One region of the Rhizobium sp. Leaf311 genome, then DNA from elsewhere that is predicted to be linked to it. Evidence: riboswitches for the same ligand, from Rfam matches in the RefSeq annotation. Region 1 holds a riboswitch; the other holds the start of a gene.
The links. Region 1 has a riboswitch for S-adenosylmethionine ahead of metA (homoserine O-succinyltransferase). Riboswitches for the same ligand answer to the same signal wherever they lie in the genome.
Positions count from the first base shown of each region.

Region 2: another riboswitch for S-adenosylmethionine. It lies ahead of ASF69_RS06150 (O-succinylhomoserine sulfhydrylase); the one in region 1 lies ahead of metA (homoserine O-succinyltransferase).

Region 1 is NZ_LMNZ01000022.1:15,998-19,406, forward strand. It holds gene ASF69_RS20720 (aldose epimerase family protein) at 1-721, opposite strand, end outside; gene metA (homoserine O-succinyltransferase) at 793-1,719, opposite strand; SAM riboswitch at 1,797-1,873, opposite strand; gene ASF69_RS20730 (thiamine diphosphokinase) at 1,965-2,615, shown strand; gene ASF69_RS20735 (ABC-F family ATP-binding cassette domain-containing protein) at 2,619-3,409, shown strand, end outside.
Region 2 is NZ_LMNZ01000004.1:72,927-76,335, forward strand. It holds gene apaG (Co2+/Mg2+ efflux protein ApaG) at 1-382, opposite strand, end outside; gene ASF69_RS06150 (O-succinylhomoserine sulfhydrylase) at 670-1,854, opposite strand; SAM riboswitch at 1,898-1,976, opposite strand; gene ASF69_RS06155 (2'-deoxycytidine 5'-triphosphate deaminase) at 2,051-3,145, shown strand; tRNA gene ASF69_RS06160 (tRNA-Gly) at 3,201-3,274, shown strand; gene ASF69_RS06165 (BA14K family protein) at 3,359-3,409, shown strand, end outside.

The sequences.
Region 1 (3,409 bases):
GGTCGTAACCGACCTGTGCACCATCGATCTCGCGGCGCATCGGTGTCGAGCTTCGCAGGTCGAAGACAGTACCGTCAACGGCGCGGATTTCACCGGTCGGAATCTGTCGCTCGTCCGTTGGAAGGTAATGATCGGCGGCGATTTCGATTTCATGGCCGAGCGCCGATTCCGCGCCGTCCAGATTGAAATAGGAATGCTGGCAAACATTGGCGAGCGTCGGCTGATCGGTCGTCGTTTCGTAAACGACCGACAAAACGCCTCCCTCGCGAATTGTGTAGGTGGCCGTTACAGCACAATTACCCGGATAGCCGGCGCGGCCATCGGGATCGATGATCTGCAGCACGACATGACTGGGGCCATGTTCCATGATCATCCAGTTGCGCTTGCCGATATTGTCGCTGCCGCCGTGAAGGTGGGTAACGCCTTTTTCGTTCAGCTCCAGCTGATAGGCCTTGCCATCGATGGAAAACTTGCCGCCACCGATGCGATTGGCGTTTCTGCCGGGCGTGGCGCCGAAATAGGAGGAATATTTCGGATAGTCATCGAAATTTTCGAAGCCGAGAAGAAGTGGCGGCTGATGGCCTTCAAGCCGCAGATCCTGGATGACGGCGCCCCATGTCATGACATTGGCACTCAATCCGCCAGCAGCAATGCCCACGCGCTCGACCTTTTCTCCCGTCGGCGTAAATCCGAAGTTTTCACGTGTCCCGGCTTCCAGCATAGCGATACTCTCCCAATCGATCGTTTCGGGCCGGACGTTGCGTTATTTTCCGACCCTTCGCAATCACTGAATTACTTTCTGCCCGTGCCGATCGCTTCCAGTTCGTACGGCGTGGTCTGATAGATCTCGTTGATCCAGTTGCCAAAAAACAGGTGGGCATGGCTGCGCCAACGGTTGAGTGGCTTCAAGGTCGGATCGTTGTGCGGAAAGTAGTCATGCGGAAGCTTGATCGGTACGCCCGCGTTCACATCGCGAAAATACTCGTCTGACAGCGACGTCGAGTCATATTCGACGTGATTGAACATATAGAGGCGCTTGCCCTTGGCCTCATGGGCCAGACACACGCCCATTTCCTCGGATTCCATCAGGATTTCCAGTTCCGGATGTTGCTCGATGTCGGCGCGGCGAACCTCTGTCCAGCGCGATACCGGAACCTGAAAATCGTCGGAGAAACCGCTGAGATAAATTGAGGATGGGCAAAGATTGCGGTGTCTGTAGACGCCGAATGCCTTTTCCTTCAACTCGTGCTTCGGCACGCCGTGGAAGTGATAGATTGCCGCCATTGCACCCCAGCAGACATTGAGCGTCGAGTGGACGTTGGTCTGTGTCCAGTCGAAGATTTTCTGCATTTCGTCCCAATAGGTGACTTCCTCGTAGTTCAGCGTTTCCACCGGTGCGCCGGTGATGATGAAGCCGTCAAACTTGCGGTTCTTCACTTCTTCCCATGTCTCGTAGAAGGAAAGCAGATGTTCTTCCGAGGTGTTCTTGGCGCGGTGTCCGCCGATGCGGACCAGCGAGAGTTCAACCTGCAGCGGTGATGCGCCCACCAGTCGCGCCATCTGGATTTCGGTCTTGATCTTGTTTGGCATGAGGTTGAGCAGCCCGATCTGCAGCGGGCGGATATCCTGACGGATGGCTGCCGTTTCTGTCATGACCCGCACGCCCTCATTCACGAGGGTCTGGAAAGCGGGGAGCGTATCGGGAATCTTGATTGGCATGTCAAACTCACTTCCATGGCGGCGTAGGCCGTGAAAACAAAAAAACCGGTGGCGAAATCGCAACCGGTCCTCGGAAATTGACTTTTTCCTCGACCCTTTAGCGACTTCTTTAAAGTGGCTGCAAGCCGGTCGGCAAATCACCACTGACGGGTGTCATAATCCCGCGCAGCCAGAAAATCAATATCGCAGGCCAATCCGGCGTTTGTGTCTTTCCATCCGTGACCGATCCGGGCTATGGCAGGGGAATGACGCCTACCCATTTCACCATACTTCTCGGCGGCACAATCACCGTCACGGATCGTCTGCGAAAAGCAGTGGCGGACACGCGCGTGATTGCGGCTGACAGCGGAATGCGTCACGCCGAGCCTCTCGGTCTGACGCCGGAATTATGGGTGGGTGACTTCGATTCCTCCGACAGGGACCTCCTGGCACGGTGGCCTGATGTGCCACAAAGGCCGTTTCCCGCGTCCAAAGGTGTGACCGACGGCGAAATTGCCGTGTCTGAGAGCATCGAGCGCGGTGCCACCCGTTTGACCCTGGTGGGTGCACTCTCCGGCGAACGGTCGGACCATGCGCTGTTTCATCTGCTCTATGCCGTTTCACTGGCTGAAAGCAGCATCGATGTCACTCTCACATCCGGGGAGGAGGAGGCCTATCCCTTGCTGGCAGGGGAACGCACGCTCGATCTGCCGGCAGGATCGTTGTTTTCTGTCGCCGGTTTTACGGCGCTGTCGGGTCTCGAAATCAGGAATGCGCGCTATCCCCTGACAGATTTTGCGCTTGCTTTTGGCTCGTCCCGTACTATTTCCAACGTGGCGGAGGGGCCATTGCACCTTCGTCTTGAAAGCGGCAAGGCCATCGTGCTCGCCCGTCCCTATGATTTGACCGGAGCCTGAACCTTGGCACCCCCTATTCTGAAACTCGACGATATCAAGCTGACCTTCGGCGTTACTCCACTGCTCGACGGTGCCAATCTGCAGGTGGAGCCGGGGGATCGTATCTGCCTTGTCGGCCGCAATGGTTCGGGCAAATCGACGCTGATGAAGATCGCGGCGGGTCTCGTAGAGGCGCAGTCCGGTGAGATATTCCGTCACCCTTCGGCTACGATCCGTTATCTAGAGCAAGCACCTGATTTCGCCGACTTCGAGACGGTTCAGGCCTATGCGGAAGCCGGTCTTGGCCCTGGCGACGATGCCTATCGCGTCACCTATCTGCTGGAACATCTCGGTCTGACCGGGCAGGAGCATCCGTCTAGCCTTTCTGGCGGCGAAGCTCGCCGCGCTGCTCTCGTGCGCGTCATGGCACCAGAGCCCGACATTCTGATGCTGGACGAGCCGACCAACCATCTGGATCTGCCGACAATCGAATGGCTGGAAAGCGAATTGCAGCAGACGCGAAGTGCCCTGGTCCTGATCTCGCATGACAGGCGCTTCCTTGAAAAGGTCTCCACAGCGACAGTCTGGCTGGATCGTGGGCAGGCGCGGCGTCTCAGCCGCGGGTTCGCGCATTTCGAGGAATGGCGCGACAAGGTGCTCGAAGAGGAAGAGCTGGAGCAGCACAAGCTCGGCAAGGCCATTGAGCGCGAAGAACACTGGATGCGCTATGGCGTGACTGCGCGGCGCAAGCGCAATATGCGGCGTGTGGGCGAATTGCAGGCCATGCGGGCTGAATATCGCGGGCACAAGGGGCC
Region 2 (3,409 bases), on a different contig from region 1:
TGCGTGTCAAACCCGGGCTGTCCAGCGAGAATGCGGGAATGGCAACGCTGAAGACTTCGCCATTGTCGGCCTTCATCTCATAATGTCCGAACATCAGTCCGGATGGCGTATCGAGTGGGCAGCCGGAGGAATATTCATAGGTGTCGCCCGGCTCCAGATAGGGCTGCTCGCCCACCACGCCGGGGCCGGAAACTTCGTCGACCTGGCCGTTTTCATCGGTGATATGCCAGTAGCGATTAACGAGCGTAACAGCCCTGTCCGAATTGTTTGAAATCACGACCGTGTAGCCCCAGACGTAGCGATTGTCATCCGGGTCGGACTGCTCTTCAAGATAATAGGGGTCGACCGTGACCTCGATATCTCTTGTCAGTGCACGATACATTCACAGGGCCCTACGTCGTTGTTGTTTTATTATTCTACACTACAGGCATGGGCTTAGGTCAAGAAACCCGGATTTCATATTGTATTTACTTTACCGGCGATGGTAAATTTTGGCTGCGGTCGAAGGAGAGTGTCACGCGCCTGGATGATGACAGTGCCATAACATCCGTGCCCTGCTTTCCATAATGCTTATTGCAGGGCCTATGGAAATTTTTCGAGGCGGCGATTGCGGTCGCGAATACAGGGGCGGGTAGGCGGCCCGGCACGAGGCCGGACCGTGGATGTCGATCAGGCCGAGACCTTGGCGAGTGCTGCTGCGAAATCCTCCAGCAGATCGTCTGTGTCTTCGATACCGCAGGAAAGGCGCAATGTGCCGCCGGAAATGCCCAGTTCGGCGCGGGCTTCATCCGTCAGGTTCTTGTGCGTCGTCGTGCCCGGATGGGTGATGAGGCTCTTGGCATCGCCGAGATTGTTGGAAATCTTGACGACCTCCAGGGCGTTCTGCAGCTTGAATGCCGCTTCCTTGCCACCTTTCAGCTCAAAGCAGACGAGGGTCGATCCACCCGTCATCTGCCGGGCAATGATGTCGGCCTGCGGGTGATCGGCTCGGCCGGGATAGATGACCTTGGCCACCTTGGTCTGCTCTGCCAGAAAATCGGCGATCTTGCCGGCATTGGCGGTCTGCTGGCGCACGCGAAGCGGCAGGGTTTCCATGCCTTTCAACAGTGTCCAGGCGTTGAAGGGCGAAAGAGCCGGGCCGGTATGGCGGAAGTAGTCCTGAAGCTCTTCCTCGATCCAATTCTTGTCGGAAAGAACCACGCCGCCAAGGCAGCGTCCCTGACCATCGATATGCTTGGTCGCCGAATAGACGACGATATGCGCGCCCAGTTCCAGCGGCTTCTGGAAAAGCGGCGTCGCAAACACGTTGTCGACAACCAGTTTTGCGCCGATCTGATTGGCAAGCTTGGCTACGCCTGCGATATCGACCACTTCCAGCGTCGGATTGGTCGGGCTTTCCAGGAAGAACAGCTTGGTGTTGGGCTGGATCGCCTTTTCCCAGTTGGCAAGATCGCGACCGTCTACCAGCGTGCAGCCAATGCCATATTTGGGCGCAAGCGTTTCCACCACCCAGCGGCAGGAGCCAAACAGCGCGCGCGCGGCAACGATGTGATCGCCCGCTTTCAGCTGGCACAGAATGGCGGCGCTGACGGCAGCCATGCCGGAGGCCGTGGCGCGGGCATCTTCGGCGCCTTCCAGCATACACATGCGCTTTTCGAACATGTCATTGGTCGGGCTTGCGTAACGGGCATAGATAAAGCCATCCGTCTCGCCCTTGAAACGGGCTTCTGCGGCTTCAGAGCTGTCATAGACGAAGCCCTGTGTGAGATAAATCGCCTCGGATGTCTCGCCATAGGCAGAACGCAGTGTGCCGCCATGGACCAATTGGGTTGCCGGGCGCCATTTCTTGCTCATGTCATCACCTTACAAACAAAAAAACCGGCCGCAAAAGCAGACCGGTTACAAGCACCCGGTCTTTTTAGCCACTTATTTAACGTGGCTGCAAGCCGACCGGCCAAATCACCACGGGATAAGATTGCCATAACTCCGTTAACGACTTGCGTCAATGCCTTGCTTTTGGTTTTGTCGCACATGAAAAAGGTGGTGAGCGATGACGAGAACAACAGGCATTTTGGCAGATGGAGCGATCCGCGAGCTGTTCCAGGCCGGTCAGTTGACCAGCAAGAAGGCGCTGGATTCAGATCAGGTCCAGCCTGCCAGCCTAGACCTGCGCCTGGGTACCAAGGCTTACCGTGTCCGGGCCAGCTTCATGCCCGGCCCATCCACCCAGGTTATTGAAAAGCTGACCCGCCTCAGCCTTCACGAGATCGATCTCAGCGAAGGCGCGGTGCTGGAAACAGGCTGCGTCTATATCGTGCCCCTGATGGAGGCGCTGGCGCTTCCGGCAGGCATGTCTGCTTCCGCCAACCCGAAAAGCTCGACAGGCCGCCTCGACATCTTCACCCGCGTCATCACCGATTATGCGCAGGAATTTGACAAGATCCCGGCGGGATATCACGGTCCGCTCTATCTCGAAATCAGCCCGCGTACCTTCCCCATCGTCGTTCGTCAGGGCTCGCGCCTGTCGCAAATCCGCTTCCGCATCGGCCACTCCGTTCTCAACGAAGGTGAGTTGCTGACGCTGCATGAAAACGACACGCTGGTTGCAAGCGAAACCCCCAATGTATCGGGCGGCGGCATTGCCCTGTCGATCGATCTGCAGGGCTTCGGCGAACAGGGCCTGATCGGTTATCGCGGCAAGCATCACACCGCCGTGGTCGATGTCGATCAGAAAGCGGCGCATGACGTGCTGGACTTCTGGGAGCCAATCCATGCGCGGGGCCGCGCCGAACTGATTCTCGATCCGGATGAATTCTACATTCTCGTCTCCCGCGAAGCGGTGCACGTTCCACCGCTCTATGCCGCCGAAATGACGCCCTACGACCCGCTGGTAGGCGAGTTCCGCGTACATTACGCCGGCTTCTTCGATCCCGGCTTCGGCCACGCCAGCGCCGGCGGAACCGGCAGCCGCGCGGTTCTCGAAGTCCGAAGCCACGAAGTCCCCTTCATTCTCGAACACGGCCAGATCGTCGGTCGCCTGGTCTACGAACACATGCTGACCAAACCGGAAGGCCTCTACGGCACCGGCCTCGGCTCCAACTATCAAGCCCAGGGCCTCAAACTCTCCAAGCACTTCCGCGCCTGATAGACCCACAACAAACTTGACAGCCCACCACAACTGTCAGACTTTTGAATGCCATGCGGGTGTAGCTCAATGGTAGAGCAGCAGCTTCCCAAGCTGAATACGAGGGTTCGATTCCCTTCACCCGCTCCAGGCGTTCTTTCCCCTATATTTGCGATCTTGGAACAAAACTCCGTCGAGTAACGTTGGTTTTCCGAATAACAAAAGGAAGTACCGATGTTTAAGATGGTAAAACTGATGTCAGTGGCTGCCATGAGTGCTGGGTTT